3 regions of the Bradyrhizobium ferriligni genome follow, and region 2 is predicted to be linked to each of the others. Evidence: predicted binding sites of a transcription regulator. Region 2 holds the regulator's gene; each other region holds the start of a gene.

Region 1 (4,365 bases), on a different contig from region 2:
TCTCTCAGCGACTTCGTGGAAAAAGCCCCCACCCGGATCGCATCTTCGATGCGATCCGACCTCCCCCGCAAGCGGGAGAGGTAAAGCAAGATCCACCCTGCCCTAGCCCGCCGCGCGGCGCGGCTGGGCGTTGGTATCGGGCTCGGAGGGTGGAGGAAGCTGCATCAGGATGGTCTGACCCATCGAGGCGATCTCGATGCCCTCCTCCTGGAAGCGCCGTTTCATGCGGCGGTTGAACTCGCGTTGCACCGCCCAGCGTCCGCTATCGGTGCAGCGGATCTGGCCGACGATGGTCACGACCGAGCCGTCGACCTTGTCGACGCCCCACAATTCGAGGTCGCCTCGAATGAATGCGCGATACGCCGTCTCCTGGCGCATTTGGGCGACGATGTCCTTCAGCACCTCGCCGGCGCGGTCGGTGTCCTCCTTGTAGGACACGTTGACGCTGACCGCGGCATTGCCGGCGCCGCGGCTGGAGTTGGTGATCGTCGTCACCGCGCTGAACGGCACCACGTGCACCGAGCCGTCGCCGGCGCGCAGCCGCATGGTGCGGATCGAGACGTTCTCGACCACGCCCGAGAGCCCCGACACCGTGACGTTGTCGCCGACCTGCACGGTGTTCTCGATCAAGAGGAACAGCCCCGTGATGAGGTCCTGCACCAGCTTCTGCGAGCCGAAGCCGATCGCGATGCCGACGATGCCGGCGCCGGCGAGCAGCGGCGCCACATTGACGCCGATCTCGCTGAGCGCCGTGAGCCCGACCACCGCGACGATCATGCAGAACAGCGCGGTTCGCAGCATCGGCTGGAAGGTGCGCAGGCGCGCGGCGCGGGCGTAATGCCCGTCGCGCGACAGGGTGTCGATCTGCCGATCCATCAGCGCATTGGCGACTTCCCAGATCACGGCCGCGGCCAGCGCGGCGATCCCGATCGTCACCAGCGCCGAGATCAGGCGGCTTCCGATCTGGCCGCCATAGAACCAGACGATGGCGTCGACGCCCCAGACCTCGAGCAGCGCGACGAAGCCAATGAAGGCGATCACCGCCGTGACCACCTTGCGCAGCAGCGGCAGATAGCGGTTGGCGCGGGTCTCGAGCCCCGGGAAGCGCTGGATCAGCTCCGGGCTGATGCGGAAGCCGCGATCGATCAGGCTCAGCACCACCATGGTGACGAGGCGGGTAACCAGCAGCACCGCGATGGTGCCGACGAAATATTGCAGCAGCAGCGAATAGCCGTTGCGGATGTTGAGCGCCCACACCGCCCACAGCGCAAGGTCGAGCGCGATCGCCAGCACATGCCAGAGTGCCGCGAGCCGGTTGCGCGTCCGCGCCGCAAGCCCGGTGCGATCGGCCGGCGCGCGGATGACGTCGGCGACCTGGCGGCGGCACTGCAGGATGATGACGACGACAAAGAGATGCACCACCAGCATCACGAGCCGGATCAGCGCGGCATAGCCGGCGCGATGCAGCCCGAGCAGCAGCGCGACATTGGCAAAGGCGATGCCGGAGACGCCGACGGCAACGATCCGCCGGGCCCAGATCTCGATATAGGCCGCGGTCTCGGCACGGACGCGGAACAGGCCGAACGGCCCTGCCAGCGCGCGCACCGCGCAGATCAAGACGCGCGAGAACACATAGGCGTTGACGACGGCAAGGATCACGAGCCGCGTGGTCGATTGATCGCCGATCTCGGTGCCGAGCAGCGCGGTGGCGATGCCGCCGAACACGACGACCGGCAGCAATTCGAGCAAAAGGCGGCCGAGCACGAAGGGCAGCCGGACCAGCGACTGCCAGGCCCGCGCCAGGCTGAGCCGGCGCCGCTGCAACTCGGGCGCCGGCGTCACGTCGGCAACCGACGACGGCGGATCGACGCTGGCGAGCGTCTGCACCGGCATGCGCGCGGTCTGCGGCAGCCGCGCTTCCAGGAACGCGACCGGCCGCTTGATCAGGCGGAACACCACCCATTCGGCGGCCAGCGCGCAGCCGAACACCAGCGCCAGCTTCCAGGCGATATCGATCAAGAGGCCATAGGCGACCGGATCATTGGCGGTGCGCACGAACCAGTAATAGAACGCCGGGAAATGCGTCAGCGTGCGCGCGACGTCGGCGACCTCGCGCGACATCTCGCCGACCTGCTCGGACACCATCAGCAACAGCTGCGCACCGAGGCTGTCGGCGGTGAGCGGGATCGATGACTGCGGCTGCTCGGGCGCCGGCTGCGCCGCCGCCTGCGGCGAGGCATTGGCGATGGCGCGCAGCGTGTTGATGATCTCGCCGCGCTTCTTGTCGTCCTGCAGCGTGTCGAGCGCGCGCTTGGCCTGCTCGGGCGTCAGCGCGTCGCTGGTAACGGGTTGCGGCGGCGCCGGCTTGGCGGCCGGCTGCGCGAACGCGGGAGAGACGAACAAAGTGAAGACGAGAAGCAGCGCAAGGCGAAGTTTGTGCGACACGAGGGCCTCATAAAATAACTGCGCGACCGCAAACCCTTGGGAGGAATCTGCTCTCGCGCTCGCGCCATGTCGGATACTCCTTTTCGCCCCGATGGTGTGTCGGAAGTTTGCCGCTGTGACGGCCATCTCTTGGCATTTGCCGCAACACAATCGTCACAGGCGTTGAGCCGCGTTTACACTTCCACTGCGCGTTCCCGGCCGATCGGCTCACTACACGTCAGGGATGAGACGGCAGAATCTTTCGCTTGACGCGCAGGAGCCGCCGTGATGTTCTTACTTTGTTCTTTTGTTCCCAATTGCGTTTCGGGGGTCTCATGCACGACGTGTTTAGCGACGACGGTCCGGTGCGGCTCTTCATTCACGACGACGACGAGACCCCGCTGGAATTCGTGCAGGATTTGTTGCGCACGGTGTTCGGGAAATCCGAGCAGGAAGCCATCGCATCCGCTGCCTTGATCGAGGCCAAGGGCGCCATTCCGTGCGGCCCCTATCCGGGACCGGTCGCGCGGGCAATCTTCAACTCGGCGAAGTGGCTGATCCGCTCGAACGGCCAGCCGTTGATGATCACTACCGAATCCGCCGACGCCAGCCGCCCCTGCGATCTCTGCGAAGCCCCGAGGGCCGTGACGGAGATTCTGATCCCCGGTACGACTGCGTCGCTGTGCAGCGACTGCCTGCTCGCCGCACGCCGCAGCTCGGAAGAATTGTCGGGCGAGACGTTTCGGTCCGCTTACGTTGCGCTCGACTGGCATTTCGCCGGCGTTCCGCGCAACCTGATCGTGACGCGGGCGCGACAGTTTCCGGGCCACATGCGCGCCGACGTTCAGGTCGCGATCGACAAGCTGCTCACCGATCCAATCCATTTCTTCGGCATCCATGAGGAATATCGCTACGAGACGCTCGACTTCGCGGCGCTGATGAAGGCCGGCCGCAATGCACCGGCGATCGCGCCGCCGCAATATCGCGACGTCGATATCGGCGAGGCCGAGCCGGTAAAATGCCTTGCCAATGGACTATGGCTGTGCCGAACCGGCGAACTGCGCTACGCCGTGCTGCTGACGTTCCATCGCGAATATAATCACGAGCCGTCGCTACGAATCGAGCTTGCGTTGCCCGCCGGGGCGACCGGCAATGCTTTCGTGCAACGCACCTTCTCCGAGCTGGAGGCCGCCGTGCATGCAGCGCGATCCTATCGCGGCAAGATCCTGTCGCTGGAGGATGGCGCCAACTATCGCGGACGTTCGCGTGGCTTGACCGTGCATCGCCTGCCGACGGTCGCCCGCGATGACGTGATCCTGCCGGACCGGACGCTGCGGCTGCTCGACCGCAACGTGCTCGGTTTTGTCGAGAGCCGCGATCTGCTGCGCGGGCTCGGCCAGTCGACCCGCAAGGGCATCCTGCTGTATGGCCCGCCCGGCACCGGCAAGACCCACACCATCCGCTATCTCGCGACCAACCTGCCAAACCACACAACGCTGATCATCACCGCCGAGCAAGTCGGCCTGCTCGGCGCCTATATGAGTCTTGCCCGGCTGCTGCAGCCGACCATGGTCGTGATCGAGGACGTCGATCTGATCGCGCGCGACCGCGAGGACATGGGCGGACCGTGCGAGGAATCGCTGCTCAACAAGCTGCTTAACGAGATGGACGGCCTGAAGGAGGATTGCGACATCCTGTTCGTGCTGACCACCAATCGGCCGGAAGAGCTGGAAGGCGCGCTGGCCGGCCGGCCCGGCCGCATCGACCAGGCCATCGAGGTGCCGCTGCCCGACGAGACCGGACGCGGCAAGCTGATCCGGCTGTACGGCAAAGGCCTGCCGCTGGAGCAGCCGATCATCGACGAAGCGGTGCAGCGCACCGCCGGCGTCAGCGCCGCCTTCATCAAGGAACTGATGCGCCGCATCGCGCAGGCCAGCATCG
Region 2 (13,130 bases):
AAGGGAGATGCAGCCGTCGTCAAGCGACTGAGGTCGAACAGCGTCGAGATGTGCCGCGCTTTCCCCGTTCCGGGGATCGCGCCGCCCTCATAGGCGGCCGCATTCCTGTTCCGTCGCGTCACCCGGCCGGGCGTGCGGCCTGCATGGGCACGTCGTGAAGGTTCCCCGGGAAGGACCGGAACGGAAATCGATGCTGTTCGTTGGACCGCATGATCTCGAAGACGGAGCGTCCAACGCCGTGACCCGGAAAACCTTGCAAGCACGCTCGGAACAGGCGCTCGTCGTCATCATTCTCAGCACCGGTGCGCTGATCGGTTACCTCGGCTTGGCGCTGTCCAGGCTGTGAGAGCTACGCCCGGCGGGCACCAAGCCGCCGGGCGCATCAACAAGCCGCTTGGTGCGCCGAAAACTCGCGCGCGCGTGCCACTGAGTTGCCCGACGCGGCAAGCCAAGCCCCGCAGCAAAAATATAGGGTGAAAAGAGCAAGGCTCGGACAGATCATGTCGCGAGAATGCGGATGTTTGACGCACAAGCGACAACACCCGCCGTCGTCCCGGCGAAGGCCGGGACCCATTATCCCAAATTTCAATTGTTGCGCGACGCTGGGGCCACGATCCCGTTCCTGATCAAATGCGGTGGTTATGGGTCCCGGCCTTCGCCGGGACGACGGTGGTGCGCGCGGGAGCGGTCTCGCAATGAATGCAACGCCACGTGCAATCCACACACCCGTCACCGAAATCGAGGACATTGCCGCCTGCCAGCAATTCTCGTACACGGTTTCATGCAATGACCTCGCAATTCTCTCCCAACTCCGTCGACGCGCTGCTGTTCGATATCGGCCGCGTCGTGCTCGACATCAACTTTGACAAGGTGATCGCGCACTGGGCGCAGCACGCCGGCTGTGCGCCCGCCGAGCTCGCCACCCGCTTTGTCGTCGACGACAGTTTCAAGCATCACGAGATCGGCCGGATCGACGACGCGGCGTTCTTCGAAAGCCTGCGCCGGACCCTCGGCATCGACATCACGGACGCCCAGTTTCTCGAGGGCTGGAATGCGATCTTCACCGGCGAGATGCCGGGCATCGCGCCGCTGCTCGCGGCGGCCGCCGAGCGGATGCCGCTCTACGCCTTCTCCAACACCAATCCGGCCCATGTCGCGCATTTCTCGGTCACCCATGCCGAGCTGCTCAGCCATTTCCGCAACGTCTTCCTGTCCTCTAGCATCGGCTTCCGCAAACCCGACGCCGAGGCCTACGATCATGTGGTAAAAGCCATCGGCGTGCCGGCGTCGCGGATCCTGTTTTTCGACGACCTGGCCGCCAATATCGAAGGTGCGCGGGCGCGCGGCCTTCATGCTATCCACGTGACATCGACGGATGACGTGGCAAGGGCTTTGACCGCACTTGGTATTTGAACATTGGGAATTGAGGAGCTCTGAGCGTGGCCCTGATGCCGGTTGCCGATGCCCTGTCCGCCGTCCTCGCCGGCGCCGAACCGCTGCCGGAGGAGATGGTCGCGCTCGATGCCGCCTACCACCGCACCCTTGCGCACGACCTCGCGGCGCTGCGCACCCAGCCGCCGCAGCCGATGTCGGCGATGGACGGCTATGCGGTGCGCGCCGCCGATGCGGCTGATCTAAAGGCCCGGCTCAAGGTGATCGGCGAAGTCGCCGCCGGCCGGCCGTTCGAGCGGACGGTCGGCGCCGGCGAGGCGGTGCGGATCTTCACCGGCGGCGTGATCCCCAATGGCGCCGACGCGGTGATCATCCAGGAAGACACCGCGGTCGACGGCGACCACATCACGATCACGGAGGCCGCCAGCGTCGGGCGGCACATCCGCCCGGCCGGGGTCGACTTCCGTGCGGGCGAGGTGCTGCTCAGCGGCGGCAGCCGCCTGTCCGACCGCGCGCTGTCGCTGGCGGCCGCCATGAACTATCCGGAACTTGCGGTGCGCCGCCGCCCGAAGGTCGCGGTGCTCGCGACCGGCGACGAGCTGGTGATGCCGGGCTCGCAGCCCGGCCCCGGCCAGATCGTCTATTCCAACGGCTACGCGCTGCGGGCGCTGGCGCGCGCCGAGGGCGCCGAGACCGTCGACCTCGGCGTTGCCGCCGACACGGTGGAGGCGACCACGGCCGGCATCCGCCGGGCGCGCGAGGCCGGCGCCGATGTCCTGATCACGACAGGCGGCGCCTCGGTCGGCGACCACGATCTCGTCAAGCGGTCGCTGGAAGCCGAGGGCGTCGACATGACGTTCTGGCGGATTGCGATGCGGCCCGGCAAGCCGATGATGCATGGCCGGTTAGGGGCGATGCGGGTGATCGGCCTGCCCGGCAATCCGGTGTCGTCCTACGTCTGCGCCTTCCTGTTCCTGGTGCCGTTGATTCGGGCGCTGAGCGGCCGGAAAGTGATTCATCATCGCCGCACGAGCGCCCTGCTCGGCCGCGACCTCGCCGCCAACGACCAGCGCGAGGACTATCTGCGTGCACGGCTCGAAGCGCGCGAGGACGGCACGTTGGTCGCAACGCCAGTGACGCAGCAGGACTCGTCGCTGCTCGGGAATCTTGCTGCGGCACGGGCACTTCTCGTGCGTCCGCCGTTCGCGGCTGCGGCCGTCAAAGGCAGCGAATGCGAGATCCTGACACTGCCCGAATAAGGTTTTCGCGCCCCGCCGATTGTGCGTTGCCTGATCCGTTCACCGGAAATTAAGTGGTTGCGGAACACATATCGAACATATAGTGTCCGTTCATGATTTGTTTCGAGTACTGGTGTCTACAATCGGGAAGCCGCGTGGAAGCAGGTGCAACGAGCACATGCTCCTGAGGTCAGGCCCGCATGCAGGCCCCACCAGAAGAGTCTCGGAATCGAACGACGCTACCAACCGGGGGAATACTCGAGATGCTCACGCGCAAACAGTACGAACTTCTGCGTTTCATCAATGAACGTCTGAAAGAGGCCGGCGTACCGCCCTCCTTCGACGAGATGAAGGATGCGCTCGACCTGCGCTCGAAGTCCGGTATCCACCGCCTGATCACTGCGCTGGAGGAGCGCGGCTTCATCCGCCGCCTGCCGAACCGCGCCCGCGCCATCGAGGTCATCAAGCTGCCCGAACTCTCGGCCGGCGGCGGCAACGGCCGCCGCGGCTTCACGCCCAGCGTCATCGAAGGCACCCTCGGCCGGCGCGCCAGCACGCCGCCGATCGCCGAGGACGACGGCAACCGTCCGGTCGCGGTCCCCGTGATGGGCCGGATCGCCGCCGGTACGCCGATCGAGGCGCTGCAGACCCGCAGCCACACCATCAGCGTGCCGCCCGACATGCTCGGCGCCGGCGAGCACTATGCGCTCGAGGTGCGCGGCGACTCGATGGTCGATGCCGGCATCCTCGACGGCGACATGGCGCTGATCCAGCGCAACGACGTCGCCAACACCGGCGACATCGTGGTGGCGCTGATCGACGAGGAGGAAGCCACCCTGAAGCGCTTCCGCCGCCGCGGCGCATCGATCGCGCTCGAGCCGGCCAACACCGCCTATGAAGTGCGCATCCTGCCGCCGAACCGGGTCCGCATCCAGGGCAAGCTGATCGGCCTTTATCGCAAATACTGAATTGCAAATACTTGCGGCGGCCGGGAACGAGCAACACGTCGGATCGTTCCTTGCATGATAGTGTAGCGTACGGCCTGCCCGATGCGCTCCGATACCTCTCGCGCAGCGTCGCGTGTTTGTGATCGGAGGCGGTCTCGGACCAGTCGTACAATCGCCCAGAAACGAGCAGAAGCTCGTTCGCTATCGTCCACTCTGGTAGAGGCCCTAATGCCTCAAGGAGAGGCACGGGTCGCTACCTCGAAATGAGGAGCCATCCGATGTGTGACTATAGTCTGCACGCCGTGGCATCGCGCCCCGCCATTGTCGGAGAGACGCTGATCACGACGACGTTCCGCGGCACGTCGACCCGCGGCTTTGCTTCGGAGAACGATCCCACTGTCGCGGTCTGCATGCTGCCGGGCACCGAGCTCGCTTTCGCCGAGAACGTTCGCTACGACAGCCGCTGGATCTGGACCAAGACGCTGAACTATCGCGTCGGCGTGTTCAACGAAGTCGAGCCCGACGTGCCTGATCGGCATCATGACGCGGTCGAATTCCCCGACGGCAGCCATGTCCTGGTGACCCAGCTGGTCGAGGGACAGCGCGTCAGCGTGCTGCAATTGCCGGCGCTGCATCCGCCGGTCGAGCAGAAGCCAAAGGTTGTGGAGCGTCGGCCCTCCGCATTCGCAACGCTGTTTTTGGGTTGAGCGCATCGTCGCCGCGGAATGAGCTGTTCGGCGGCGGATGACCTAAGCAATTTCGGGCGACCCCGGACTCCCGCTTCCGGGGCGCAGGAGGAGGTTTGCGTCGGCCGGCGCCTTGGCGCATCATCGGGCACGGAGGACGTGCGCGGTGGTCGATAAGGTCACATGGCAAAAGGCTGGACGCGTCACGGAACCGGGCCGCTACATGTTCCGGTTCGGTTGGCTGACGGTGACGGCCGACGACCTGAAAGTCTGGGAGCAATTTCCCGAGGCTTCCTTCACCCTCGTCAAGAAGCCCGACGCCGGCCCCGATTCCGACGAATACCATCTCGGCCTGTTCGAGCTGCCGAGCGGCCCCTCACCGGACCACCGCTAATCATCGCCCTGCAGATCGGTCTCGGCCGGCGTCGCGTCCACGGCGGGCCGCGGCGCGGCGGCCGGCGCACGCAGCGTCGTCTCGCTCTCGCCGTCGCCCGGAACCGCGGGCGACCACGGCCGGTCGATCCCGCCAGGCTTCACCGCATCGACGGCGTAGCCGTCCCTGATCCGTCGCAGCACCAGCGCGCCGTGACGGCGCAGCCGCTCGGCATCGATCACCGAGGCCGCGCAGCCCTGCGGCGCCGGCCGCGCCGTGACGATCAGGCCTGCGCGCTCGCAGTCGTCCGCCAGCGCCTCCGGCCGGGTTGCGAGCGTGACGAAGGCGCCGCTAGGTCCCTGGGTCACGCAGCCGCCGGCATCACAGGACACGCCCTCGCCGAGCGACGCATCGGTGGCGGTCCGCGCGTCGGCGTCCGCCGCCAACCACTCCCTGACCAGGAACGCATCCTTGGCGCTGTGCATCAAATGCAGCCGCCCATCACCGCCACGCACCGCGACGTTGCGGCCGTCGCCGGAGATCAACACGTCCGGCTGCGGCACCCTGAGCGCCCAGACCGACGCCATCACGAGCAGCACGGCGCCAGACCAGCGTAGCGGCGTGCGCAGCAGCCCGAGCAGGATGATGCCGGCACTCGCTGCGACCAGCGGCCCGATGCCGAACGCGGCCATGCGGCCGACCGCGCCCGGGAGTGCGGCGACCCATTGCGTCACCAAAATCATCCAGTCGATGCCAAGACCCATGATCGCCCAGAACACGCCGTCGAAGCCGAACGGCATGGCGAGGAGCCCCAGCAGGCCGGCCGGCATCACGACCGCCGACACGACAGGCATCGCCGCGAGGTTGGCGAGCAGCCCGTAGGGCGTCACGCGGTGGAAATGGAACGCGGCGTAGGGCGTCGTCGCAAGCCCTGCCACCAGCGAGGCCAGCATCAGCATCGTGAGCTCACGCCCGCCCCACAGTGCAACCCGAGCGGTCGCCGAATGGTCGGGCGACGCGAATAGGTTCGGCAGCCCGATCTGCACCAGCGCCACCAGCCCGAGCGTCGCGGCAAACGACATCTGGAAGCTGGGATGCACCAGCGCCTCCGGCGCGATCGCGAGCACGATCAGCGCTGCCACCGCCAGCGTACGGAAGGTGATCGCGCGGCGGTCGACGATCACGGCGAGCAGCACCACGGCGGTCATGAAGAACGACCGTTGCGTCGCGACCTCCGCGCCCGACAGCAACAGATAGAACGCCGCGGCGAGCAGCGCGGCCACCGCGGCCCATTTCTTGATCGGATGCCCTGCCGTCAGCGCCGGAAACAGCGCGAGCAGCGCGCGCACCGCGAAGAACACGACGCCGGCGACCACGGCCATGTGGTAGCCGGAGATCGACAGCACATGGCCGAGCCCCGAGATGAACATCGCATCGTTGACCGGCGTCGAGATCGCGTCGCGCCGGCCGGTGAGCAGCGCGGTTGCGATCGCGCGCTGGTCGCCGTCGAGCGTGGTGCGAATACGCGCGTCGATGGCGTCGCGCAGGCCTTGCATGAAGGCGGCGTAGCGCAGCGCAAAGCCGCCGGTCGCAGGCGGCTCCCTGGTCCTGACCGCGCCCATCACGAAGCCGGAGGCGCCGATGCCCTGGAAATACAGGTCTCGTCCGAAATCGTAGGAGCCCGGGCGCTGCGGCCCGAGCGGCGGCAACAGCCGCGCCTTCAACTCGACGAAGCTGCCGACATCGGGCGCGGTGCCCTTCTTGACCGAGAGCCGGACCCGATCGAGCTTCGTCATGTCGCGCGGGCTCTCCATCGAAACCACGCGCAGCACGAAACGATCGGTCTTCTCGCGGATGTCGCGCGTCTCGACGAAGCCGGTCAGCGCCACCGAGAACATCGGCCGCGCCAGCACCGTGTGAGCAACGCGCGCCGTCTTCCAGGTCGCCGTCGCAAAGCCCGCGGCCACCGCGGCCAGCATCGCGATGACGGGAAACACGCTGCGCCGCCGCAGCAGCAGCGCCAGCAGGCAGAGCAGGATTGCGACGGTGGCCGCGACCGACAGCACCGGCTCGTGCTCGGCCGCGAAATAGAAGGCGATGCCGGTGCCGAACGCCACCGGCACCCACGGCAACAACCGGCCCGCCCCCGCTTCCGCGCGCGCCCATTGCCGCAATGTCTCGACGAAAGGCTTCCAGATGCCGACGCGCGCCGGGAGAAAGCCGCCGACCGGCGCAGCCGCGCGCGGCGGCCATGTCCCCGCGTAGCCGCGTTTGCCGCCCGGCGTCGTGCCCTGCTCCGCCATTCCGCTTGCGATCCCTGCCGGGCGGCAGGCTAGCGGATGGCCCCGTCACCCGACTAGCGGAACGGATGCAGAATACGGACCGGCAGCGCCCCGGGTAGCTGGATCGTCCAGCGCCTTGCCGACCTCGCGCCTGACCACAGCTGCCGCCTGCGTCAAATCGATCGAGCCGAAAGTCTCATAAGATACCGATCCCGTTGGGATTAGACTGTCCTGATGCCTCCACTCCCAAAGAGACAGGGATGAGGCAGTGACGGCTCGCGGCACTTGAAGGCCGCTGGAGCTCCTCTCAGGTGGCCACAACTCCCCTGAGATCAGGCGTTGCGGACGAACTCGCAAAATCTCGCCTGTAACGCCGTGCACCATGCGCACTCCGCGAGCGGACAGATCGCTGAAAAAACGCGAGGCGTAGCGTTTGCATTTGAGAGGAGCAGCACATGGCAATTCAAGTACCGAGTGATTTTCGTCGCGTGATTGTTGCTGCATCAGTGGGAAACATCATTGAATGGTACGACTTTTATATTTTTGGCAGCCTGGCCGCGGTTCTGTCGGTCAAGTTCTTTGAGCAATCCCACCCCGTCGCAGCCCTGCTGAGCACGATCGCGCTGTTCACTGCGGGATTCCTGATCCGCCCGCTGGGGGCCTTCCTGTTCGGATGGATGGGCGATCGGGTCGGCCGCAAATATACATTCCTTGTTACCTTGAGCGGAATGGGCCTGGGAACGGGCGCGATCGGACTCATCCCAACCTATGAATCGATCGGCCTGACGGCCGCATTCGTTCTGTTCGGCTTGCGGATGATCCAGGGTCTCTGCCTGGGCGGCGAATATGGCGGCGCCATCACCTATGTCGCCGAGCATGTTCCGGATGACCACCGCGGCTACTACACAGGCTGGCTACAAACCTCGCCGACGCTCGGGATCGTGGTGTCGCTGGCCGTAATCGTTCTGACCCGAACCTGGGCCGGCAATCAGGCCTTTGACGCATGGGCGTGGCGCGTACCGTTCCTGGTCTCGTTCCTGCTGGTGGCCATCGCCATCTACATCCGCCTCCAGCTCCAGGAGACGCCGATTTTCCAGGAGATCAAGGCACGCGGACAGATGACCAGGAATCCCTGGCGGGAAGCATTCCTCAGCTCCAACATCAAGTACATCATGATCGCGATCGTCGTCCTGATTGGACAGGGCGTGGTCTGGTACAGTGGTCAATTCTGGGCACTGTACTTCCTGCAGCAGGTCTCCAAGGTCGATGCGGTGACCTCGGCCTACATCGTGGGAACCGCACTGTTGATCGCAACGCCGAGCCTGATCTTCTTTGGTTGGCTGTCGGATCAGATCGGCCGCAAATCCGTGATCCTCGGAGGCATGCTGCTTGCGGCGATCACCTACTATCCGCTGTATCTGTGGCTCGGCATGGTCACGCAGCCGGGACACATCAACTATCCGGTCGCCGTCTTCATCATCTTCATCCTCGTCTGCTACGTCGGGATGGTGTACGGGCCGGTCGGCGCGTTTCTGGCGGAGTTTTTCCCGGCCAGGATCAGGTACACATCGGTCTCGGTGCCGTATCATATCGGCAATGGTTGGGGCGGCGGATTGGTACCCTTCATCACATCAGCCGCCTTCGCAGCGACCGGCAGCATCGGCTACGCGCTGATCTACCCGATCGTCGTTCCCGCGGTGTGCTTCGTGATCGCGGTTTTCATCATGCCCGAGACACGCAAGACCAGAATCTGGGAGCAGATCGAGGCGAAAGCCGCATCGTGACGGAGTCACCTTGCTGACGGGCGACTAGACTAGAGCCCCGTCCGATGGGATCGGAACGGGGCTCCAGAATCTTGCTTTGACGCGCTTTCTTTACGCGAACCGGCATCCACTCCGCTCGAAAACGCTCTACCGCTGCAGCAGGAGCCGTGGCCGCCGTCCAGCGCGTGCGGGACGATGCTTCTGGATCGTCCGGTATTCGCCGTCTCTGGCGTGATGTCTCTGTAGAACCTGCATCCGCGTTACGCCGAAGCGACACGGAGGGGATCCGGCACTACGCAGTTCCAACCTCCCCGGCCGCCTTGGGTTGGCGGTCAGGCCAACGTCTCAATCAGCCGCCTCTCAGCCAGCTCGGTGATGCCAGCGATCGTGCCACCAGGTGGCGAAATCACGATCCATCGTCAGCTCCCAGCAAGCGAGTACGATCACCACGATGCCCGCGAGCACGCTGCTCGTCGTGACCGATCCCGGCTGGTAGCTGAACGTCCAGGGTGCCACCACCAGAGCCAACCCCATCAGCATCTCGCCCCATTCCTCCAGATAGGACGGAATGATGAATGCCTCGAGGGCGAACAGCACGACGCCCAATCCGAGCGCGATGGAGATCCAGAGAGCTGCCCCGGAGAAGCCCAGTGCAAACGGCGATGCAACCAGCCAGACGCCAACCAACAGGCTGGCAGCATCCTGCCAGTGTTGAATGCGCATGATCCTCACCTCCTTCTTCCGAAGACATGGTGCGGCGCGGTCAAAAAAGCATCAGTCCGACCTGCGATGTGTTGCCGCTGCCGATCCGCGAGCCGACGACCATGCTGCCGTCCGGCCGCCCGGAAAGCGCTCTTGCAATCGCGCCGCAGCAAGATGCACACTGCGGGCGCTTGACCAGGTGTCAACGTCTGCGGTTCGCGGCCCGACCGGTATTTGCGGTTGCGCTGAGGACGAGAGGAGTATGACGCCATGCGAGAAATCGAAATCCACAACTATGCGCGGCAGTTGCTCGAGGCACATGGCGCCAAGGCCATTGCGGAAGCTGCCCAAAACGCCATCGAGCTTGAAGCAAAAGGCGAAGCCGAGCTGGCCAGAACCTGGCGGCATATCGAAGACGCCATGAAGCTGATGCGCGGTCCGCACCAAAGCTGAGGCTGCCAGCTCGCAGCGCAGAACGTGGAGCAGGATCTGCCTCAAGCCGCCTCGCAGCGGCTGAACGGCAGCACAATCTCAACGACGCGGCTCTCCAATAACAGGAGTGAAGCCATGTTACCGACATGCGCAACAGCCGAAGATCTCGTGAGGGCAATCAAGGACGAGAAAGTGCAGATGATCGATCTGCGCTTCACCGACCTGCCGGGGGTATGGCAACATTTTTCCGTCCCGCCGAGCGCGGCGAGCGCAGACGCCCTCAGCGAAGGGATTGGATTCGACGGCTCATCGATCCGCGGCTTTCAGGAAATCCAGGAAAGCGACATGCTGGTCGTCCCGGACCCGACCACGGCTTTCCTCGACCCATATTCCCCTTCATCCACCCTGGTATTGATCTGCAACATCCGCGACCCCGTGACCGGTCAATCCTATAGCCGCGATGCCCGCTACATCGCCCAAAAAGCTGAAACCCACCTGAAGGCCACGGGCCACGCCGATACCAGCTACTTCGGTCCAGAGGCCGAGTTCTTCGTGTTCGACAGCGTGCGCTACGGACAGGGCATCAACTACGCTTTCCACGACATCGATTCCGGTGAAGGCAGCTGGAACACGGGCACAAACGAAGCGCCCAACCTGGGACACAAGCCACGCCCGAAAGAGGGATACTTTCCAGTGCCCCCGACGGACAGCATGCAGGCGCTCCGTACCGAAATGGTGTTGACCATGGAACAGCTGGGCATCCAGATCGAAGCCCATCACCATGAAGTCGCGACCGGTGGGCAGAACGAAATCGACATGCGCTTCACCACGCTCACGCGCATGGCGGACAATCTGATGATCTACAAATACGTGGTGAAGAACACCGCCCGCCAGAACGGCATGACCGCAACGTTCATGCCGAAACCGCTGTTCGAGGACAACGCTTCCGGAATGCACGTTCATCAGTCGTTGTGGAAGGGCGAGACCAATCTGTTCTACGACAGGGGCGACTATGCCGAACTGAGCCAGCTCGCCCGCCACTATATCGGCGGCCTGTTGACCCATGCTTGGGCATTGTGCGGGCTTTGCGCCCCGACCACGAACTCCTATCGGCGTCTGGTGCCGGGCTATGAGGCTCCGATCAACCTGGTCTATTCCCAGCGCAACCGTTCAGCCTGCTGCCGCATTCCGATGTATTCGCCGAACCCGAAGGCCAAGCGTGTCGAATTTCGTTCGCCGGATCCCTCCTGCAATCCCTATCTGGCTTTCGCCGCGATGCTGATGGCCGGCCTCGACGGAATTCGCAACAAGATCGACCCGGGCAGCCCGATCGACAAGAACCTCTACGACCTGCCGCCCGCCGAGGCGAAGGAGGTGAAGTCGACGCCGGGGTCGCTGGATCAGGCGCTGGACGCGCTCGAACGCGATCACGCATTCCTGCTGCGCAACGATGTCTTCACCGCCGACGTGATCGAAACATGGCTCGACTACAAGCGGAAGAAGGAGGTCGATCCCATCAGATTGCGACCTCATCCCTACGAGTTCCATTTGTACTACGACATCTAGATCAATGGCGTCTGCGACGAGACGTGGTGGCAGACGATCTTCCAGTCGCCGTCCTCGCGCGCGATCACCCAGGTGATCTTGACGGCGAGCGAGGGCGCATCGCCGTCAAGGAAGAATGACGCGATGCCCGCCATGTTGACGAGTTCGGCATTGACCCGTTCTGCCCTGACATCGCTGAACTGAACGCGCGGCGCGCGCCAGCGCGGCAGACCGTCAAAATAGGCTTTGACGCCGTCGCGGCCACGATACAGCGTCGGGTTCGAGCCGAAGAAGAACGCGCTCTTCGAATAGAGCGCGCTTAACGCATTCGCATCGAGCCTGCTGAAACCCGCCGACCATCTGGCGATGATGGCGGAGGCGATCTCGTCGGATTCATCAGGCATCGATCCCCCCGTCTGCTTGTCCGCGCGGAACTGCGCTAGCCCTTGCCGCCGACTTCCTTGGCGAAGGTGTCGCGCAGGCCGATGGTGCGGTTGAACACCAGCCGGTCCGGCGTCGAATCCGCATCGCGCACGAAATAGCCCTGCCGCTCGAACTGCATCGGGTCGGACGAATTGCTCGCGGCGATCGCCGGCTCGACGCGCGCATCCTTCAGGACTTCGAGCGACTGCGGATTGAGGTCGGCGGCGAAATCGGCCGCGTTCGGGCTCGGATTGGCGAACAGCTGGTTGTAGATGCGAATCTCCGCCGGCTTCGACTGCGCCGCCGGCAACCAGTGCATCGTCGCCTTGACCTTGCGGCCGTCGGGCGCGTTGCCGCCCTTGGTTAAGGGATCGTAGGTGGCGCGGAGTTCGACGATCTCGCCGGCGTCGTTCTTCACCACGCCCGTGCACTTGATGAAGTAGGCATAGCGCAGCCGCACCTCATTGCCGGGCGAGAGGCGGTAGAACTTCTTCGGCGGATTCTCCATGAAGTCGTCGCGCTCGATATAGAGCTCGCGGCCGAACGCGATCTTGCGGGTGCCGGCTTCCGGATTGTCGGGATGGTTGATCGCCTCGATCTCCTCGACCTGCCCTTCCGGATAATTCTCGATCACCACCTTGAGCGGCCGCAGCACCGCCATCCGGCGCAGCGCCGTGCGGTTCAGCTCCTCGCGGATGCAGAATTCGAGCATGCCGACATCGACCACACTGTTGGCCTTGGCGACGCCGATGCGCTTGATGAATTCGCGCACCGCCGCCGGCGGCACGCCGCGCCGCTTCAAGCCGGCAATGGTCGGCATGCGCGGATCGTCCCAGCCCGAGACGTGGCCGTCGCGGACGAGCTGGGTCAGCACGCGCTTGGACAGCAGCGTATAGGTCAGGTTCAGCCGTGCCATTTCGTACTGGCGCGGCTTCGAGGGCACCGGCAGCTTGTCGAGCAGCCACTCATAGAGCGGGCGGTGATCCTCGAACTCCAGCGTACAGATCGAATGGGTGATGCCCTCGATCGCGTCCGACTGGCCGTGCGCGTAGTCGTAGCTCGGATAGATCGACCATTTGTCGCCGGTGCGCGGATGGTGGGCGTGCAGGATGCGGTAGAGCACGGGGTCGCGCAGGTTGATGTTGCCGGCGGCCATGTCGATCTTGGCGCGCAGCACGCGGGCGCCGTTCGAGAACTCTCCGGCCTTCATGCGGCGGAACAGGTCGAGGTTCTCCTCGACCGAGCGGTCGCGGAACGGCGAGTTCTTGCCGGGCTCGGTCAGCGTGCCACGGGACGTGCGGATCTCCTCCTGCGACTGATCGTCGACATAGGCATAGCCGGCCTTGA
Region 3 (13,130 bases), on a different contig from region 2:
AGGAAGGAGGCGTCGTCGAAGCAGATGAAGAACTGGCTGTCGCCGGAATCCGGATTGGCGGCGCGGGCCATCGAGGCGGTGCCGCGGACATGCGGCTCCTTGTTGAATTCGGCCTTGAGCTTCTTGCCGGAGCCGCCCATGCCGGTGCCCTGCGGACAGCCGGTCTGCGCCATGAAGCCGTCGATCACGCGGTGGAACACGATGCCGTCGTAAAAGCCCTCGCGCACCAGCTCCTTGATCCGCGCGACGTGGCCGGGCGCGAGATCCGGGCGCATCTCGATCGTGACCGGGCCCTGGGTGGTTTCGAGGATCAGAGTATTTTCGGTAGCAGCCATGCTCGCTTCTCCTGGCTTCGGGGTGGATACTTCTTATTCCTGAACGGGATTGCGAATGGGCGGCCGGCCACCGCGCCGCCCAGGCTCTCGGTAAATGGCAACGGCGTGCAGCGTTGCAACGTCTCCATCACCGCGATCCGGTATGCAATCCGGTCGTTGTCGGTCGCCTCCTGCGATTCGTAGCTGATCCTGGGATGTCCGAGGATCGCGCCCTCGCGGTTGAAGCTGACAATGACGGTTATGTCGATCGGGCCGGCCTTGTCCGCCGGCGGCGGCCGCCAGCAGCGGTGGATGGCAAGAACAACGTCCTTGATCGTATTGAGTTGCTCCGGCTCGGCCGCCGCTGATCCGGTCAGCGCGAGCCACACCAGCAGCGGCGCGGCGAACCAGGCACGTGGTTTGCTGCGCGCCGCCATCGCGGATCACTTGATGTCGGACGCGACCTGCACCTTCACCATCTTGTCGGGATCGGTGACGGCTCCGCCAGGAGAGCCCGCAGACGCCTTCTTCAGCTTGTCGACCACGTCCATGCCCTGCACCACCTCGCCGATCACGGTGTACTGGCCATTCAGGCTCGATCCGTCGGCGAACATGATGAAGAACTGCGAATTGGCGCTGTCGACGCTGTCGCCGCGCCGGGCCATGCCGACGATGCCGCGCTTGAACGGGACCTGGGAGAATTCCTGCTTCAGGTTCGGATATTTCGAGCCGCCGGTGCCGTTGAAGTTCTGGCCGTCGCCGGTCTGCGCCATGAAGCCGTCCATCACGCGATGGAACGGCACGTTGTTGTAGAATCCCTCGCGCGCCAGCTGCTTGATGCGCTCGGCATGCTTGGGCGCGATGTCGGTGCGCAGCTTGATGACGATGCGGCCCTTGGTGGTGTCGATCACGATCGCATCGGCCTTGTCGAGATTGGCCGGCAGCGGCTGCGCGACCGCGGGCACGACGCAGAGCAGCGCGGCAACGAATGCGAGAATGCGGATCATGGCAACTCCGGAGCTTTAACGTTCGGGGTGTGGCAGGCCGCCGGGATCAGCCGGCGAACTTGGCCTTCAGGCTAGCGGCGACCGATGACGGCACGAATGAAGAGAAGTCGCCGCCCATCTGGGCGATTTGGCGCACCAGTGTGGCGGTGATCGGGCGGACCATAACCGACGCCGGAACGAACACGGTGTGCACCTCGGGCGCCATCGCCTCGTTCATGCCGGCGAGCTGCATCTCGTAGTCGAGATCGGTGCCGTCGCGCAGACCGCGAATCATCAGCGTGGCCTTGGCCGCGCGCGCCGCCGCGACCGTGAGATTGTCATAGGTCGCGCTCTCGAAGGCGCAGCCCGCTTGCTGGGCGATGGGGCCGAACACCTCATGGACCATGGCCAGCCGTTCCTCGGTGGAAAACAGCGGCTTCTTGCCGGGATGGACGCCAATGGCGACGATCAGGCGGTCACAGAGGAAGACGGCCTGTTTCACCACGTCCAGATGGCCGTTGGTGACGGGATCGAAGGAGCCGGGATAGATCGCGATACGGGACATAGTCCCTCCTAACCCGCCCGGCTCTCCCCGGCAAGCCGCCCGGGTTCCATCGCCTGCTCGAAACAAATTTCCAATCGTCCAGTGAACGAGTCCTGGGATGCCAGCGTCTACGTGGGTGAATGTTTCGTCGGCCGTTGGCGGACGAAACAAAACCGGCCCGCGACGAAACCATTTCCCGCGGTGGCGAAGACACCAGGAAACTTGCGGCCGGTAGAGGTTGGACAACGAAACGACGGGCCCGGGCGGCCCGATCAACTGGGGACCGTCATGATCAAGGCACTTTCCGCCATCGCTGTCGCCGCGTTCATTGCCGCCGCGCTCACCGTACTGCCGGGCTTTGCGCCGCAGGTCGAAGCCTCCACGCCGCAGCCGCTGGCCAAGAGCGACCGTCTCGACGTCCACCCGGTCGGCAAGGACTGCTCGCAGCAGGCCTGGCCGAATTTCGAGGCCTCGTGCCTGCGCACCGCCGGCAACAAGACGGTGGTTCGCGAAGCCCGCCTGGTTACCGCCGACCGTACCCCGTAGCGCATTCAAACGAAGTCGATCGTCAGCCTGGCGTAAGGCCAGGCCGTCACACAAAACCCAATGGTAATTTGCGACGTCCCGTCGCAGACTATCGTCTAAGGCGCCCGGCCGGATAACCCGGCGCGCGCAAGACATCGGGGGATTGCCGTGACGAGTACGCCCGCCATCGTTTCTTCTGGCCACCCCCCGTCCAGTCCGATCCCGGTTGCCGTCACGCTCGGTGCCCTCGGCGTCGTCTATGGCGACATCGGCACCAGCCCCCTCTACGCACTGAAGGAAGCCGCCAAGGCCGCCACCCATGGCGGTCCGCTCACCGAGAGCGCGGTGCTCGGCGTGGTCTCGCTGATCCTGTGGGCGCTGATCCTCATCATCTCGATCAAATACGCGATGCTGATCCTGCGCGCTGACAACCGCGGCGAAGGCGGCATCGTCGCGCTCTTGGCGCTGCTCTCGGCGCGCAACGCGGCGCCCGGCACCTGGCGCGCCCACCTTCTGGTGGTCGGCCTGATCGGCGCCGCCCTGCTCTATGGCGACGGCGCGATCACGCCGGCCATCTCGGTGCTGTCGGCGATCGAGGGCCTCAAGGTCGACGCGCCCTCGCTGACGCCTGCGGTGGTGCCGATCACCGTCGTCATCCTGATCGGCCTGTTCATGATGCAGAAGCAGGGCACCGGCTTCATCGGGAGGATCTTCGGCCCGGTGATGCTGTTCTGGTTCGCCGTGCTGGCAGCGCTCGGCATTCACGGCATCGTCAAGGCGCCCGGCGTGCTGGTTGCGCTGAGCCCGCTCTATGCATTCGATTTCCTGATCCATCAGGATTTTCACGTCAGCTTCGCCATCCTCGGCGCCGCCTTCCTCGCGGTGACCGGCGGTGAGGCGATGTATGCCGACATGGGACATTTCGGCCGCTTTCCGATCCGGCTCGCCTGGTTCGCCATCTGCCTGCCCGCCTTGGTGCTGAACTATTTCGGCCAGGCCGCGCTGTTGATCACCGACCCGACCGCGATCGAAAACCCGTTCTTCCAGCTCTCGCCGGACTGGTCGCATTACCCGCTCGTGCTGCTCGCGACCATTGCCACGGTGATCGCCTCGCAGGCCATCATCTCGGGTGTGTTCTCGCTGACCCAGCAATCGATCCAGCTCGGCTTCCTGCCGCGCATGCACATCGAGCACACCACGAGCGATGCGATCGGGCAGATCTACGTGCCGCTGGTGAACTGGCTGCTCGCCGCCGGGACACTCGGCGCGGTGCTGGCCTTCGGCACCTCCGACGCACTCGCCGGCGCCTACGGCATCGCAGTGTCGCTGTTGATGGCGATCACCACGCTGCTTGCAGCGCTGGTCGCGATCCAGTGGGGCTATTCGCCGATCATCGTGATCGCGGTGAACGGCTTCTTTTTCGTGATCGACGCGATCTTCTTTGCGGCGAACTCGACCAAGCTGTTCGAAGGCGGCTGGTTCCCGCTGCTGCTCGCCGCTGCGGTGGCCTTCCTGATGCTGACTTGGCGCGGCGGCGTGAAACTGGTCGAGACGGCGCGCAGCAAGCTGCGTCAGCCGGAAGAAGATCTGATCGAGACCGCGGTCAACAAGTGCCACAGCCGGCTGCCGGGCACCGCCATATTCCTCGCCTCCGCCCCTAACGGCGTGCCGCTCGCCTTGACCCAGTTCGTCAAGCACAATCACGTGCTGCACCAGCGCGTGCTGCTGGTCACCGTACAGATCGAGGAATCCCCGCGCATCTCGGACGAGGATCGCGTTGTGGTTCACGACGTCACCCCGGGCATCATCCGGGTCATCCTGCGTTACGGCTTCATGCAATATCCGACCGTTTACGAAGGGCTGAAGCTCGCCTGCCGTCAGGGCAAACTGCCCGGTCTCCGTCTGACCGATGTGACCTACTACATCGGTCGCGAGACCATCATTCCGCGGGAAGACATTCCGGGCATGTGGGTGTGGCGGGAATCGCTGTTCGCCTTCCTGCAGCGCAACGCCGAAAGGTCGGCAGCGTTCTTCGGCGTGCCGACCGGACAGGTCGTGGAGTTCGGGACGGAGATCGAGATTTGATCCCGCCGCCTGCGTAGCTGCGTAGCCCGGATGGAGCGAAGCGCAATCCGGGACAATCGAAACCGCACCGCCAGCTCCCCGGATTTCGCTTCGCTCCATCCGGCATATGGCATTTGCAAATGTCCGACGATCCGCCTCTTCAGCTGAAGCCGCGCCTGGCGATTTCGATCGACCAGGCGCAGGCGATCGTCGATCGGGTTGCGCCGGGATCGCGCGTGGCAGGCATCACCGAACTGCGCGGCGGCGAGATCAGCACGATCCTGGAGATCACGCGGGCGGACGCGCCAAGCTGCATCCTCAAGGTCTACCCCACCCAGCTGCAATGGAAGATGGCGAAGGAGGTCCATGTCCTTGGACTTCTGCGCGATGCCGGCATTGCCATTCCGCGCATCCTCATGGCCGACGACAGCCGCGCGCTGATCGACTTCAATTTTGTGCTGATGAGCAAGCTCGACGGCGTCGTGCTCGGCAACCGCGAGGCGGCGCTGACGGATCAGGAGCTGTTTTCGATCTACGCCGCCATGGGCGCGGCGCTCCGCCATATCAATGCCACCACGCTCGACAGCTTCGGCTATATCGGCCCGCACGGCGTCTGGACGTCGTACCCGACCAACCGCGCCTACATGTCCGCGCAGTTCGAGCGGAAGCTGACCGAGTTTTGCACGCGCGGCGGGGACGAAGCGCTGGCCGCGCGGCTGCGGGCCGGCGTCCTGGCGCGCAGCGTCCTGCTCGACGCAGCCGACACGCCCCGCCTCTGCCATTATGACTTCCACGCCGGCAACGTGCTGGTGACACCGGCGGGGCAGCCGCGTCTCACCGGCATCGTCGATTTCGAGAATGCCACCGCCGGCGATCCGCTGATGGACGTCGCCAAGGCGCTCTATTACTTCACGCCGAAGGATGCGCCGAAGCGCGACGGATTGCTCGCGGGCCACGGCACAAGCGAGCGGCCGGACTGGGAGGCCACGATCGCGCTCTACCGGCTGGCCTGCACGCTCGAGCTCTGGTGCTGGTTCGCGCAGATCGGCAACGCGGATGCGCTTCCGAAGATCACCACGGAGTTGGAACGCGCCGCGAATACCCTGGCGTAGCCCGGATGGAGCGAAGCGCAATCCGGGACGACCGACGCCGCGTCAACAGCCCCGGATTTCGCTTCGCTTCATCCGGGGCTACAGGAAATCAAATCGAAACGACGGCGCTAGCCGCCGTTGCCGTTCTCGCCGTTTTCCTCTTCCGGAATGTGCTCGACCGAGACCACGTGCTCGTCCTCGGCGGTGTCGAACACGATCACGCCCTGGGTCGAGCGGCCGGCGACGCGGATGTCGGCGACCGGGCAGCGAATCAGCTGGCCCTTGTCGGTGACCAGCATGATCTGGTCGGCGTCCTCGACCGGGAACGACGCCACCAGGTTGCCGTTGCGGTTGTTGACGCTCATCGCGACGATGCCTTTTCCGCCGCGGCCGGTGGTGCGGTACTCGTAGGACGAGGTCCGCTTGCCATAGCCGTTGACGGAGACCGTCAGCACCACCTGTTCGGCCGCCGACAGTTCGGCATAGCGCTCCTGCGACAGCTGGATCGCATTCGCGGTCTCCTCGCCCTCGGCCTCGACCGGCTCCTCGGCCGCGGCCTCGCCGGCTACGGCGCGGCGCATCTTCAGGTACGCCGAGCGCTCGTCCGAGGTGGTCTCGACATGGCGCAGGATCGCCAGCGAGATCAGCTTGTCGGCCTCGGCCAGCGCAATGCCGCGCACGCCCATCGAGGTGCGGCCGGTGAAGACGCGCACATCGGTGACGGGGAAACGGATGCACTGGCCGCCGGCGGCGGTCAGCAGCACATCGTCACGCTCGGTGCAGATCTGGACGTCGACGATCGCCTCGCCTTCCCCAAGCTTCATGGCGATGATGCCGGAACGGCGCACGTCGACGAAGTCGGACAGCTTGTTGCGGCGAACGGTGCCGCCGGTCGTCGCAAACATCACGTCGAGATTGGCCCAGGAGGATTCATCCTCCGGCAGCGGCATGATCGTGGTGATACGCTCTCCCTGCTCCAGCGGCAGGATATTGATCAGCGCCTTGCCGCGCGCATTCGGCGCTGCCATCGGCAGCCGCCAGACCTTCTCCTTGTAGACCTGGCCGCGCGACGAGAAGAACAGCACCGGCGTGTGCGTGGACGCCACGAACAGGCGCGAGACGAAATCTTCGTCGCGGGTCTGCATGCCGGCGCGGCCCTTGCCGCCGCGGCGCTGCGCCCGGTAGGTCGACAGCGGCACGCGCTTGACGTAGCCCGCATGTGACACGGTGACGACCATGTCCTCGCGCTGGATCAGGTCCTCGTCCTCGACCTCGCCTTCCTGCTCGATGATCACGGTCTTGCGCGGGGTGGCGAACTGCTGCTTCACCTCGGCCAGCTCGGTCTTGACGATGCCCTGCACGCGGGCACGCGAGCGCAGGATGTCGAGATAGTCGGCGATCTCGGCCGCCAGCTTGTCGAGCTCTTCGGAAATCTCGTCGCGGCCCAGCGCGGTCAACCGCTGCAGGCGAAGGTCGAGGATGGCCCTGGCCTGCTCCATCGACAGTCGCAGCGTGCCATCCTCGTTGATGCGATGCCGGGGATCGTCGATCAGCGTGATCATCGCCTCGACGTCGCGCGCCGGCCAGTCACGCGACATCAGCGACTCGCGCGCGGTGTTCGGATCCGGCGAGGTCCGGATGACGCGGATGATCTCATCGATGTTGGCGACCGCGATCGCGAGGCCGACCAGGATGTGGGCGCGATCGCGCGCCTTGCCGAGCAGGAACTTGGTCCGCCGGGTCACCACCTGCTCGCGGAACGCGACGAAGATGGTGAGCAGGTCCTTCAGATTCATGGTCTGCGGACGGCCGGAATCCAGCGCCAGCATGTTGGCCGGGAAATTGGTCTGCAGCGGCGTGAACCGGTAGAGCTGGTTCAGCACCACGTCGGGCACCGCTTCGCGCTTCAGCTCGATGACGACGCGATAGCCGTCGCGATCGGACTCGTCGCGCAGGTCCCCGATGCCCTCGATCTTCTTCTCTTTGACGAGATCGGCGATACGCTCGACCATCGTCGCCTTGTTCACCTGATAGGGAATCTCGGTGATGATGATCGCTTCACGATCTTTCCTGATCGTGTCGATGGTCACCTTGCCGCGCATCACGATCGAGCCGCGGCCGAGGTGGTAGGCGCTGCGAATGCCCTGGCGGCCCAGGATCACGCCGCCGGTCGGGAAGTCCGGTCCGGGAATGATGTCGATCAGCTCGTCGATCGTGAGCGCCGGATTGTCGATCAGCGCCACGCAGGCGTCGACCACCTCGCCGAGATTGTGCGGCGGGATGTTGGTCGCCATGCCGACGGCGATGCCGCCGGCGCCATTAACCAGAAGGTTCGGGAACCGGGCCGGCAGAACCGACGGCTCTTTCTCGGAGTTGTCGTAGTTCGGCTGGAAATCGACGGTCTCCATGTCGATGTCGGCCAGCACGGCCAGCGCCGCCTTGGTCAGCCGCGCTTCGGTATATCGATAGGCCGCCGGCGGATCGCCGTCGACCGAACCGAAATTGCCCTGGCCGTCGATCAGCGGCACGCGCAGCGAGAAATCCTGCGCCATGCGGACCATCGCGTCGTAAATCGACTGGTCGCCATGCGGGTGATATTTACCGATCACGTCGCCGACGACGCGGGCGGATTTCACGTATTTCTTGTCCGGCGTATGTCCCTGCTCATGCATCGAATAGAGGATGCGCCGGTGCACCGGCTTGAGCCCGTCGCGCGCATCGGGCAGCGCACGCGACACGATCACGCTCATCGCGTAATCGAGGTAGGACTTCTTCATCTCGTCGAGAATGGAAACGGGACGAATATCTGAGGGTCCCGGCGGCTCGCCGGGCTTGTGGTCGTCGTTATCGGACAAAGGGGAAATCCGGTCAGTTCTACTGGGGAATCATATAGCCCATCGGGGCCCTGATAACCACCCTTGCGCGGCTCCCGCAAGCCGTTTTTCCCTTCGTTTTTTCATGCACTTACCGGCCGCATTGCAGGCCTGCGACGGGCCCGCTCCCACTGCGATCGCTAGGTGGCGAAGGCCCGACGGAACCGGCTCTTCAGAACGCCGTCGATCCCCCATTCAGTGGCCGAAAATCACCGCGTGCATAATCCGCCCCGGCATGAAGGTGAACAGCCCGGCAATGACCAGCGCGCCGAAGAAAATGCCGATCATCGTGAACCTGTGGCGGCGGACATCGTGGCTCCGCGCCGCCGTCACGCCGAGCACCAGCATGGCGAGCGAGAAGATCGACAGCAGGTGGATCGGGCTCCAGGGACCGACCAGCTGGATCTGATGGATCCAGAACGAGCTTCCGGCGACCACCAATATCAGGACCACCCAGAGCCAGCCCAGGGTCCGGTGCGGCAGCGTGCCCTTGGGGGCGGCGAGCTGGATGGAGCCGAGCACGAAGGCGGCCATCGCGGCAAAGGCGTGAAGCGGGATCGCAGGCGCTGCGTCGAGCAATGGCGCGAGGCTCATGATGGCGGCCCTCGAGTAAAGCTCGCGGCCAGACATCAAATGCCGCAGGCAAATGTAAATACCATTTACATCGGCCTGTGTCAAAGTTCAGGGAACCCGCATCCCCGCACGTCGGATCGCCACCATTTTTGCAGACGGTTACGGGGTTATCCTCATAGTCCACACGAAGAGATTGCCGCTCCGGATCGCAACGACCATTCCGGGAAATGATCTTCACGGAACGGCGCCTGACGGCATCGGTGGAAGCGCGATCGCTGCTCAGAACGGGATGTCGTCGTCCATGTCGCTGTTGCGGCTGCCGCCGCCCGCAGCGACGGCGCGGCGCGGCGCCGAGCTGACCGGTCCGGCCGAGCCGAAATCGCTGCCGCCATCATCGGAGAAGCTGCTGCCTCCGCCGCCGCGCCCGTCGAGCATGGTGAGGTTGGAGTTGAAACCCTGCAGCACGACTTCGGTCGAGTACTTCTCGACGCCGCTCTGGTCGGTCCATTTGCGGGTCTGCAGCTGACCCTCGATGTACACCTTGGCGCCCTTCTTCAGATACTGCTCGGCGACCTTGCAGAGACCCTCGTTGAAGATCACGACGCGGTGCCACTCGGTCTTTTCCTTGCGCTCGCCGGTGCCCTTGTCGCGCCAGGTTTCCGAGGTGGCGATGGAAAGGTTTGCGATCGGACGGCCGTCCTGCGTCCGCCGGATTTCCGGATCCTTGCCGAGATTTCCCACCAGGATCACCTTGTTCACGCTTCCTGCCATCGCATCATCTCCACTCAAAAACCGGGCGTCCGGACATCGGCCGCCACTCTCAACCTTCGCCACTTACGTCGCAGGCGTCGTGGATGACCCTATACGCCGGTGCCGGCTCGCCGCCTTTGCCCTCGCGCCGGTTATCCACGATATTCGAGATATAGCATCGCGTCCGGAATTGTTCCAGTTTTGTTCGCACAACCAGCCGTAGAAGCCGTCCAGTGCCGACCGAGCGGCAGTCGCTCTCGGCACCGGCCGACGCCCGGCAGCGAGATTTGGAAAACAACAAACAAATCAGTGCCTTGCATCATCACCACTTCTCCCGGGAGTGTTGCATTTGGGAGACTGCGTTTCCGGTTGAATCAGCGTATAGCTCCAACCATGGCGCGGGCGCTCGCGTCTGGGATCGTGCTTCGGGACCGTTTGGAAGCCGATCGGGGAATTGGGGGACTGATAATGAAGAAGTTTTTGCTCGGTACGGTTGCTCTGATTGCGTTTGCTGCGCCTGCCGCGGCCGCCGATCTCGCTGCGCGCCCCTACACCAAGGCGCCGCCGCCCGTGGTTACCCCGATCTATGACTGGACCGGTTTCTACATCGGCGCCAACGGCGGCTGGGGCTCGAGCCACAATTGCTGGGACCAGCTCCCGGCCGGCATCTTCCTCGCCTCGGACGGTTGCCATGACGCAACGGGCGGCGTCGCCGGTGGCCAGATCGGCTATCGCTGGCAGGCCGGCGCCTGGGTGTTCGGCCTTGAAGCGCAGGGCGACTGGGCTGACCTGAAGGGAAGCAACGGCAGCGCGATCTTCCCGGGCCTGTTCACCAACCAGTCCAAGATCGACGCGTTCGGCCTGTTCACCGGCCAGATCGGTTACGCCGTCAACAACGTGCTGCTCTACGCCAAGGGCGGCGCGGCGTTGACCGACAACCGCTTCAACACCTACTTCACCCCGACCGGCGTGCTGGTCGGCAGCGCAAGCGATACCCGCTGGGGCGGCACCGTCGGCGCCGGCATCGAAGTCGGCTTCGCGCCGAACTGGACCGCTGGCATCGAATACGATCACCTGTTCATGCAGGACAAGACCTACAACCTGATCGCCCCCAACGGCACGCTGAACAGCACCATCCGTGATCGCCAGGACGTCGACCTCGTCACCGTCCGCGTGAACTACAAGTGGGGTGGCCCGGTCGTTGCGCGCTACTGATCGCGCGAAGCCGATTGATCCAGACGAAAGGCCGGCCTCGCGCCGGCTTTTTTGTTTATGCGCCGGCTTTTTCGTTGCGTGTGCGCGTGCACCTCACCGCGGCCGTTTTCGGTGCATTGTGGTTTCGCGGATACACAACTTCCGGCATTTCTCTGTAGAAGCACCGGCACGTCACGCGACACTGCTGTGACGCTCTCTTCAAAAGTTTGAAGGGACAACAAGAAAATGGGCAAGAAAAACGGGACTCGGACTTTGAAAATCAGGAATGTTTTGCTGGCATCGGCCGGCTTGTTTGCACTGAGCGCTTTTGCACCTGCGATGGCCGCCGACATGGCGGCTCGCGCCCCCTACGTGAAGGCTCCGCCGCCGGCCGCGATCTACAACTGGACCGGCTTCTACGTCGGTGGCTTCGGCGGCTACGCCAGCGAGAACTCCGGCACCCCGAGCATGGAAGGCGGCTTCGGCGGCGGCACTATCGGCTACAACTGGCAGGCCGGCAACATCGTGTACGGCCTCGAGGTCGACGCTGCAGGCGCTGACATCGACGCATCGGTCTCGACGCTGGGCGTCACCGCCCGGAGCAAGATCGATTCGCTCGGCACCGTGCGCGGCCGCTTCGGCTTCGCCGTCGACAAGGTGCTGTTCTACGGCACCGGCGGCTACGCCTGGGCCAACAACGAGGTCAGCGTCACCGCGCTCGGCGTGACTGCCTCGCAGAGCAACTTCCACTCGGGCTGGACCGTCGGCGCCGGCGTCGAGGCGTTCATCGCCCCGCAGTGGTCGATCAAGGGCGAATACCTGTATCGCAGCCTCGACAGCGAGAACTATTTCGGCGTGCCGTCCGGCACGCTCGAGCTGCACAGCGCCCAGTTCGGCGTGAATTATCACTTCGGCGGCCCGATCGTCGCCAAGTACTAAGAGATCGATCTGCGATCAGATTGCACCGAAAGGCCGGCCTCGCGCCGGCCTTTTTGCGTAAGAGCGTTTCGAGCGAAGTGGATTCCGGTTCGCGTAAAGAAAGCGCGTCAAAGCAGGAATCTGGAGCCCCCGTTCCGATTCCGTCGGAACGGGAAAAGGCTCTCGCGGAACCGGCGCTGCTGACGGCTGCTGCCATCAGGCAAACTATCCGTTGATGGACGCGACTCAGCACTGGAAATTGTCGACCGTTCTTCCTACGTTCCAGTCTTCACACCCCATCGGCGCAAGGTCCCGGCATCACCGGCGATGCGCGCCCAAAAGGCGCCCAAGCATGCGCCCGGAACTGTCGCTATGGATGAAGTGCTCAAGGCGAAGCGCCAACAGAACGCCGGCTCCTCATCGCGCGCCATCACGATCCGTGGCGCGCGCGAACACAATCTGAAGAACATCGACGTCGAGATTCCCCGCGACAAGCTCGTGGTGTTCACCGGCCTGTCCGGCTCCGGCAAGTCGTCGCTCGCGTTCGACACCATCTATGCCGAGGGCCAGCGCCGCTACGTCGAATCGCTGTCGGCCTATGCGCGCCAGTTCCTCGAGATGATGCAGAAGCCGGACGTCGACCAGATCGACGGCCTGTCGCCGGCGATCTCGATCGAGCAGAAGACCACGTCGAAGAACCCGCGCTCCACCGTCGGCACCGTCACCGAGATCTACGACTACATGCGCCTGCTGTGGGCCCGCGTCGGCGTGCCCTATTCGCCGGCCACCGGCCTGCCGATCGAGAGCCAGATCGTCTCGCAGATGGTCGACCGCGTGCTGGCGCTGCCGGAAGGCACCCGCCTCTACCTGCTGGCGCCGGTCGTGCGCGGCCGCAAGGGCGAGTACAAGAAGGAGCTCGCCGAGTATCTCAAGAAGGGCTTTCAGCGCGTCAAGATCGACGGCACCTTCTACGAACTGTCCGAGGCGCCCGCGCTCGACAAGAAATTCCCGCACGACATCGACGTCGTGGTCGACCGCATTGTGGTGCGTCCCGACCTCGCCCAGCGCCTCGCGGAAAGCTTTGAGACCGCGCTGAAGCTCGCCGAGGGCCTCGCCGTGATCGAATACGCCGACGCGCCGGCGGCGGCCGCCCAGGACGACAAGAAAGAGGACAAGAAGAAGACCGCGAAGATTCACGACAAGAGCGGGCCCGAGCGCATCCTGTTCTCGGAGAAATTCGCCTGTCCGGTCTCCGGCTTCACGATCCCCGAGATCGAGCCGCGCCTGTTCTCGTTCAA

Evidence for each region. Region 2 encodes LexA, which represses DNA repair genes until DNA is damaged. Its sites were predicted from a motif close to TGTTCNNNNTGTGTTCNG; they were not measured.
Region 1: AC1VNY_RS35575 (ATP-dependent Clp protease adaptor ClpS) is a predicted target of LexA. The motif match lies at 2,714-2,731, and genes of this name have one in related genera.
Region 3: AC1VNY_RS17715 (single-stranded DNA-binding protein) is a predicted target of LexA. The motif match lies at 9,912-9,929, and genes of this name have one in related genera.

The regions. Positions count from the first base shown of each region.
Region 1 covers NZ_JBXEJO010000083.1:16-4,380, forward strand. Annotated here, with positions in the region: gene AC1VNY_RS35570 (mechanosensitive ion channel family protein) at 103-2,445, opposite strand; gene AC1VNY_RS35575 (ATP-dependent Clp protease adaptor ClpS) at 2,760-4,365, shown strand, end outside.
Region 2 covers NZ_JBXEJO010000048.1:35,349-48,478, forward strand. Annotated here, with positions in the region: gene AC1VNY_RS26575 (serine hydroxymethyltransferase) at 1-93, shown strand, start outside; gene AC1VNY_RS26580 (hypothetical protein) at 191-346, shown strand; gene AC1VNY_RS26585 (HAD family hydrolase) at 787-1,413, shown strand; gene AC1VNY_RS26590 (molybdopterin molybdotransferase MoeA) at 1,440-2,651, shown strand; gene lexA (transcriptional repressor LexA) at 2,894-3,598, shown strand; gene AC1VNY_RS26600 (hypothetical protein) at 3,856-4,284, shown strand; gene AC1VNY_RS26605 (hypothetical protein) at 4,430-4,657, shown strand; gene AC1VNY_RS26610 (ComEC/Rec2 family competence protein) at 4,654-6,939, opposite strand; gene AC1VNY_RS26615 (MFS transporter) at 7,374-8,702, shown strand; gene AC1VNY_RS26620 (SPW repeat protein) at 9,042-9,404, opposite strand; gene AC1VNY_RS26625 (hypothetical protein) at 9,654-9,836, shown strand; gene glnA (type I glutamate--ammonia ligase) at 9,951-11,381, shown strand; gene AC1VNY_RS26635 (YybH family protein) at 11,378-11,764, opposite strand; gene AC1VNY_RS26640 (glutamine--tRNA ligase/YqeY domain fusion protein) at 11,800-13,130, opposite strand, start outside.
Region 3 covers NZ_JBXEJO010000027.1:27,120-40,249, forward strand. Annotated here, with positions in the region: gene AC1VNY_RS17670 (peptidylprolyl isomerase) at 1-335, opposite strand, end outside; gene AC1VNY_RS17675 (hypothetical protein) at 311-751, opposite strand; gene AC1VNY_RS17680 (peptidylprolyl isomerase) at 758-1,321, opposite strand; gene coaD (pantetheine-phosphate adenylyltransferase) at 1,368-1,865, opposite strand; gene AC1VNY_RS17690 (hypothetical protein) at 2,133-2,390, shown strand; gene AC1VNY_RS17695 (potassium transporter Kup) at 2,556-4,454, shown strand; gene AC1VNY_RS17700 (phosphotransferase family protein) at 4,574-5,545, shown strand; gene gyrA (DNA gyrase subunit A) at 5,653-8,379, opposite strand; gene AC1VNY_RS17710 (DUF2306 domain-containing protein) at 8,593-8,991, opposite strand; gene AC1VNY_RS17715 (single-stranded DNA-binding protein) at 9,250-9,741, opposite strand; gene AC1VNY_RS17720 (outer membrane protein) at 10,189-10,935, shown strand; gene AC1VNY_RS17725 (hypothetical protein) at 10,929-11,267, opposite strand; gene AC1VNY_RS17730 (outer membrane protein) at 11,194-11,853, shown strand; gene uvrA (excinuclease ABC subunit UvrA) at 12,205-13,130, shown strand, end outside.